DNA from 2 places in the Comamonas sp. CMM03 genome. Region 1 is predicted to be linked to the other one. Evidence: predicted binding sites of a transcription regulator. Region 1 holds the regulator's gene; the other holds the start of a gene.

The links. Region 1 encodes HrcA, which represses chaperone genes, less so after heat shock. Its sites were predicted from a motif close to TTAGCACTCNNNNNNNNNGAGTGCTAA; they were not measured.
Region 2: a site for HrcA is predicted at 1,733-1,759, ahead of groES (co-chaperone GroES). Genes of this name have one in related genera too.

The regions. Positions count from the first base shown of each region.
Region 1 covers NZ_JAHUXB010000002.1:502,453-505,867, forward strand. The annotation lists partial or broken gene KW830_RS09150 (IS5 family transposase) at 142-1,074, shown strand; tRNA gene KW830_RS09155 (tRNA-Ile) at 1,281-1,357, opposite strand; gene hrcA (heat-inducible transcriptional repressor HrcA) at 1,400-2,407, opposite strand; gene KW830_RS09165 (NAD kinase) at 2,437-3,342, shown strand; gene recN (DNA repair protein RecN) at 3,346-3,415, shown strand, end outside.
Region 2 covers NZ_JAHUXB010000002.1:651,168-654,582, forward strand. The annotation lists gene groL (chaperonin GroEL) at 1-1,212, opposite strand, end outside; gene groES (co-chaperone GroES) at 1,354-1,644, opposite strand; gene KW830_RS09880 (phosphatase PAP2 family protein) at 2,262-2,945, shown strand.

The sequences.
Region 1 (3,415 bases):
GCATCTTAATAAACCACATAATGGACATGGGGTTTACCCTTATTTTTGACTCGAGTGAAGCCCGGGATTGAATCACCCCGGTGTTGAATTCCACCGGCGCTGTTGCACAAATCGGCTCCTGGGTTCAGGTAGCCTCGGGCGATGAGTCAGTCTCCGCAACCCAAGCCCCGCTACCGCACCACCAACTGGAAGCGATACAACGCAGCACTCATAGCGCGGGGCTCACTGACCATCTGGTTGGACAAGGGCATCTCCTGGTTTGCCGCTGCCAGCGGCAAACGCGGGCGCAGCCCGCAGTTCTCGGATGCAGCCATCCAGTTCTGCCTGACCATTAAGAACCTCTTTGGACTGGCCTTGCGGCAGACCACGGGATTTGTTCAGTCTCTGCTGGCGTTGTCTGGGCTGCCGTGGCCAGTTCCCGACTTCAGCACGCTGTATCGCCGCCAACGCAATCTGGATGTGCAGGTGGCATACCGGCCCAGTTCAGCCGGCCTGCACCTGCTGGTTGACTCCACAGGCATCAAGTTCCTGGGTGAAGGCGGGTAGAAGTGCAAAAAGCATGGGCCGTAGCGCCGGCGCCAATGGCGCAAGCTGCACATCGGCATCGATGCACAAACGCTGCAGGTGCGGGCTATCTGTGTCACCTCCAACAACGTCACTGACGCTGCCGTGCTGCCGCAGTTGCTGGAGCAAGTGCCGGGTGATGAGCCACTTCTGACGGTGACAGGCGATGGCGCTTATGACACCCAGCCCGTGCATGCGGCTGTCATGCGGCGCAATGCCAAGCCCATCATTCCCCCAAGAAAGAATGCCAGGATGCGCAAAGGCGAGGCCTCTGCACATCGCAATGCGGCGATCGCCGCATGCAGGCGCCTCGGGCGCAAGCTCTGGAAGAACTGGAGTGGCTACCACCGGCGCAGCTTGGTGGAAACCAAGATGCACTGCATCAAACGACTGGGTGAACGAGTGATGTCACGCACGTTTGAGAGACAGGTCAACGAGCTGCACATCCGAGCCGCCATCCTCAATCGATTCACGGAGCTGGGCTGCCCACAGACGGTGGCTGTGGCATAGCTACGTCTAGGGCTGGGGAAGTCTGGCCTGGGGCTGATTTATGCAACAGCGCCGAAGTATGGACGAAATGGACTAAGGGGCACCTCAGCGGACTCAAGGCAGCAGCGCAGAACTCGGCATTGAACTGCGTTCCTCAAAAGTGCCTACAGATTCCAAAATCAAAAAAGCCCGCTACCAATTAGGTAGCAGGCTTTCCTTATAAATACTGGTAGGGCGTGAGGGACTTGAACCCGCGACCAAAGGATTATGAGTCCTCTGCTCTAACCAACTGAGCTAACGCCCCTTGCCAGCCCGGCGCATGGCAGGGCGCACGCATTGTAACGGCTTAGCGCCGGCTGCTCAGCGCATTGGTGACCAGCTTGGAGGTGATGTCCACGATCTGGATCATCCGGTCGTAGTGCATGCGTGTGGGGCCGATCACGCCCAGCGTGCCCACAATCTGGCCATCGACCTCGTAAGGGGCGCTGACCACGGACAGCTCTTCGAAAGGCACGACCTGGCTTTCTCCACCAATGAAGATGCGCACACCTTCGGCCTGGCTGGAGAAATCGAGCAGCCGCAGGATCTGGGTCTTTTGCTCGAACAGGTCGAACGCCTTGCGCAGATTGCCCATGTCGCTGGAGAAGTCGCTCACCGACAGCAGATTGCGCTCGCCCGAGATGATGACCTGCTCCTGGGGCTGGGGGTTCATGGCCTCGGCGCTGACATTGACCGCCGCCTGCATCAGATTGGCCACTTCGGTGCGCAGGCGCTCCACTTCGGACTGCATGCGCTCGCGCACCTGCTCGATGGCCAGACCGGCGTAGTGCGCGTTCAGGAAGTTGGATGCTTCCAGCAGTTGCGAGCCGGAGAAATCATGGTCGGTGAAGATGACGCGGTTCTGCACATCGCCTTCCGGCGACACGATGATGACCAGCACCCGCCGCTCGGACAGCTTCACGAACTCGATGTGCTTGAACACCGAGCTGCGCCGCGGCGCCATCACCACGCCGACAAACTGCGACAGGCTGGACAGCATGTTGGCGGCGTTCGCAATCACCTTCTGCGGTTGTTCGGGCACCAGTTCCTGCGCAGGCAGCATGTCGCGGCTCACGGTCAGCATGGTGTCCACAAACAGCCGGTAGCCCTTGGCGGTGGGCACGCGGCCTGCGGAGGTGTGGGGGCTGACGATCAGGCCCAGTTCCTCCAGATCCGCCATCACATTGCGGATGGTGGCCGGCGACAGTTCCAGGCCGGAGGCGCGCGACAACGTGCGCGACCCCACAGGCTGGCCGTCGGCAATGTAGCGCTCGACCAGCGCTTTCAACAACAACTTGGAACGATCATCGAGCATGGAACGATTTTAATGATGTAATTTCCCTTATGACGTCCAAGTTTCGCCATGTAGCCCTGATCGGAAAGTACCGTGTCGCTTCCCCCACGGGCCTTCCCCAGGACAGCCCGCGCCAGGCCCTGGAAGATATTGCAGCTTTTCTGACCACCCAGGGCTGTGAAGTGATTGTGGAAGCCGAGACCGCCTTGCACATGGGTCTGCCCGCACAGTACCGCAGTCTGGATGTGGACGCCCTGGGGCAAGCCTGCGATCTGGCCCTGGTCATGGGCGGCGACGGCACCATGCTGGGCGTCAGCCGCCACCTGTCACGCTACGGCACGCCGCTGATCGGCATCAACCAAGGGCGCCTGGGCTTTGTCACCGACATCCCGCTGGATGAGAACTTCCAGCCCACGCTGCAAGCCATGCTGGAAGGCTGCTACGAAGAAGACAGCCGCCCGCTGATCGAAGCCCGCGTGATGCGGGGCGATGAATGCGTGTTCGAGGCCCTGGCCATGAACGATGTGGTGGTCAACCGGGGCAGCACCTCGGGCATGGTGGAGTTGCGGGTGGAGGTGGATGGCCGTTTCGTCTCCAACCAACGTGCCGACGGCCTGATCGTGGCCACACCTACCGGCTCGACCGCCTATGCGCTGTCGGTGGGCGGTCCGCTGCTGCACCCGTCCGTGGGCGCCTGGGTGATGGCCCCCATTGCCCCCCACACCCTGTCCAACCGCCCCATCGTGCTGCCCGACCAGGGCGAAGTCATGATCGAAGTGGTGGGCGGGCGCGACATCAGCGCCAATTTCGATATGCAGTCGCTGGCCTCGCTGCGCCACGGAGACCGCATCTATGTGCGCCGTGCGCTCCATGGCATCCGTTTTCTGCATCCCCTGGGCTGGAACTACTACGCCACGCTGCGCAAGAAACTGGGCTGGAACGAAGGGGGCACCTGAGCCATGGCCCTCAAACGCATTGCACTGCGCGACTTTGTCATCGTGCAGGCGCTGGACCTGGACCTCCACGCCG
Region 2 (3,415 bases), 150 kb from region 1:
GCGGGTAGCGTGCAGGGCGTCTTCCACGCGGGCCTTCTTTTCCTTCATTTCGACTTCGGTCGCAGCGCCGACCTTGATCACTGCCACGCCGCCGGCCAGCTTGGCCACGCGTTCTTGCAGCTTTTCACGGTCGTAGTCGCTGGTCGCTTCTTCGATCTGCAGGCGGATTTGCTTGACGCGGGCTTCGATTTCAGCAGCTTGGCCAGCACCGTCGATGATGGTGGTGTTTTCCTTGCCGATTTCGACGCGTTGGGCTTGGCCCAGGTCTTCCAGGGTCACCTTGTCCAGGGTCAGGCCGACTTCCTCGGCGATCACCTTGCCGCCCGTCAGGATGGCGATGTCTTCCAGCATGGCCTTGCGACGGTCGCCGAAGCCAGGAGCCTTCACAGCCACGACCTTCAGGATGCCGCGGATGGTGTTCACCACCAGAGTCGCCAGGGCTTCGCCTTCGACGTCTTCGGCAATGATCAGCAGGGGACGGCCAGCCTTGGCAACTTGCTCCAGGGTGGGCAGCAGGTCACGGATGTTGCTGATCTTCTTGTCGAACAGCAGCACGAAGGGGTTGTCCAGAATCGCGGCTTGCTTTTCGGGGTTGTTGATGAAGTAGGGCGACAGGTAGCCGCGGTCGAATTGCATGCCTTCCACGACATCCAGTTCGTTGGCCAGGGACTTGCCCTCTTCCACGGTGATCACGCCTTCCTTGCCGACCTTGTCCATGGCTTGGGCAATGATTTCGCCCACGTCGGAGTCGGAGTTGGCGGAAATGGTGCCGACTTGGGCGATTTCCTTGGAAGTGGTGGTGGCCTTGGATTGCTTCTTCAGCTCTTCCACCAGGGCGGCGACAGCCTTGTCGATACCGCGCTTCAGGTCCATGGGGTTCAGACCGGCAGCCACGTACTTGGAGCCTTCGCGCACGATGGCCTGGGCCAGCACGGTGGCGGTGGTGGTGCCGTCACCGGCGATGTCGTTGGTCTTGGAAGCCACTTCCTTCACGAGCTGGGCGCCCATGTTCTGCAGCTTGTCCTTCAGTTCCACTTCCTTGGCCACGGACACGCCGTCCTTGGTCACGGTGGGGGCGCCGAAGGAGCGCTCCAGCACCACGTTGCGGCCCTTGGGGCCCAGGGTCACTTTAACGGCATTGGCCAGAATGTTCACGCCTTCGACCATGCGTGCACGTGCTTCACCACCGAAAACTACGTCTTTTGCTGCCATGTTTGGCTCCTACAAATGGGTTCAATTTGGCTGTTTCAGCGCATCCAGTGGGCTGAGACAGCTATGAATTTGAAAGTTTGGATGCTGGGGAACGGGTGCCTGGGGCCGCGGGCCTCTGGCACCGGCAAATCACCGGGTGATTTACTTCTCGACGACTGCGAACAGGTCGTCTTCCTTCATCACCAGCAGCTCGTTGCCGTCGATCTTGACAGTCTGGCCAGAGTACTTGCCGAACAGCACGCGGTCGCCGACCTTCACGTTCAGAGCGATCTGTTCGCCCTTGTCGTTGCGCTTGCCAGGACCCACTGCCAGCACTTCGCCTTGGTCAGGCTTTTCGGCGGCGTTGTCAGGGATATAAATGCCCGAAGCCGTCTTGGTTTCGTTCTCAAGGCGCTTGACGATCACGCGGTCGTGCAGAGGACGCAGGTTCATTCACTTCTCCTAGAAATCAACAAAGTGGATTTATCCGTTCCACGCTGCGCAAAGCCAGCGTGGCTAAACAGGCGAGGGACCGGGCTTGTTAGCACTCAACCCCTACGAGTGCTAATAATAAGGCGAAATCGGAAGCTTTCAAGTCCCAAGGTCGCTTGAAAAGCAGGGTTACCGTGGAACGCCATGCAAGGAACGGCTCTCACAGCAAGTTCGTGGAAAGCGCAACGGCCCTGTGGCTTTTGGCGATGCCCATTCCGAAAACATCCGGGCAGGACCCCACGGGATGAGATACCGTGGAGCGCGTCGCAGCGGCAGCCGTCCCAACCCGAGCCGCGTCCGCCAGGCTGAAGGGCCGCATGCTTGCTTCCGCTCCTGTTCTGCCCTTGTTGACTGAGCCCCTCCAGTCCGACCGCGTGATCAATTGCCCCGAAAGCGTCCGGTCGTTGCATACGTTGGCGGCAGATGCCGGACGGCAAGTCAGACGGTTGCAGCGACCGCCTCCGTTTTGGAGCATGCCGGCTCCACGCAAACCCGAATTTCCGCGAACTGGACTGCCTTAGCCCACACAGGGACCAGCCCTTAAGACGACGTTAAGTTCAGAACTCGACGATCTTGGCATGACCCAATACCGAGATCGCCGAAGCCTGATTGCCTTGGCTGTTTTTTCTTTGATCGTCCTGTGGGATGTATCAGGCCTCGACATGCCTTTCGCCCAGCTTGTAGGTGGCAAGGCAGGTTTCCCCTTGAGAGACAGTTGGTTTTTGACCACTGTCCTGCACGATGGAGTGAAGCAATTGGCGTGGATGTTTGTACTCGCCTTGGCAGTCTCCACTGTCTGGCCATGGGGACCGCTGAAGGACCTGCCATTTGCCCGCCGGGTCCAGCTGACAGCAGTAACGCTTTGCGCAAGCGGTCTGATCGCGTTGCTCAAGGCGGGCAACCACACCAGTTGCCCCTGGGATCTTGAACAGTTTGGGGGCGTGGCCAGCTACATCTCTCATTGGACCGGGTGGGTTCGTTCGGACGGCGGAGGGGGCCATTGCTTTCCCGCAGGCCAGGCGTCTACAGGCTTCGCCTTCATCGCCGGTTACTTTGCATTGCGGGATGACAAGCCCCAACTTGCACGGTGGTGGCTGCTTGCATCCATCGCTTTAGGCCTCGTTCTAGGTGGTGCCCAACAGCTTCGTGGGGCCCATTTCATGAGCCATACGCTGTGGACGGGCTGGATCTGCTGGCTGTTCGGATGGACTGCAAATGCGCTCTTCCAGCGCTGTGCGCGTCAGATGGAAGCGCGCGTGTGATGCAAACCACGAAATTCGCTCCTTTGCAGGCCGTGTGCTCTGGAGATCAAAGTTCGGCTCCCTGGGGCAGTCCCCGGTTGGCTGCTATTGCGGCAGCATAGGCGTATGCGCCGTGGGGCATGCTGCTTGGCCGACATGCCAGACACGCAGTGACCGTCGGCTTGACGCCGTTGACCAGGGTCTTCTTTCTTGCGTGGCCCTGCACAGCCATGGCGTCGACAGTGCATGCGCACCATGACTTGCGCTATCGGTTGCATCTCATGGCGAGCCTGTACTTCGCCATGCATGTCGCACGAAAGTCTCTCAAGTTGAGCCGCCACGACCCCGCATACATTCACCTCCCCTCGACGAAATAAAAGCCTATTCCAAAGCGCATCCACAAGCGTGAATGACCGACGCGTTTACGGGATTGCAACCGGGATGCAGTCAGCACACCACCGAAGGCTCCAACGAGGCAAGCGAGAGCACGC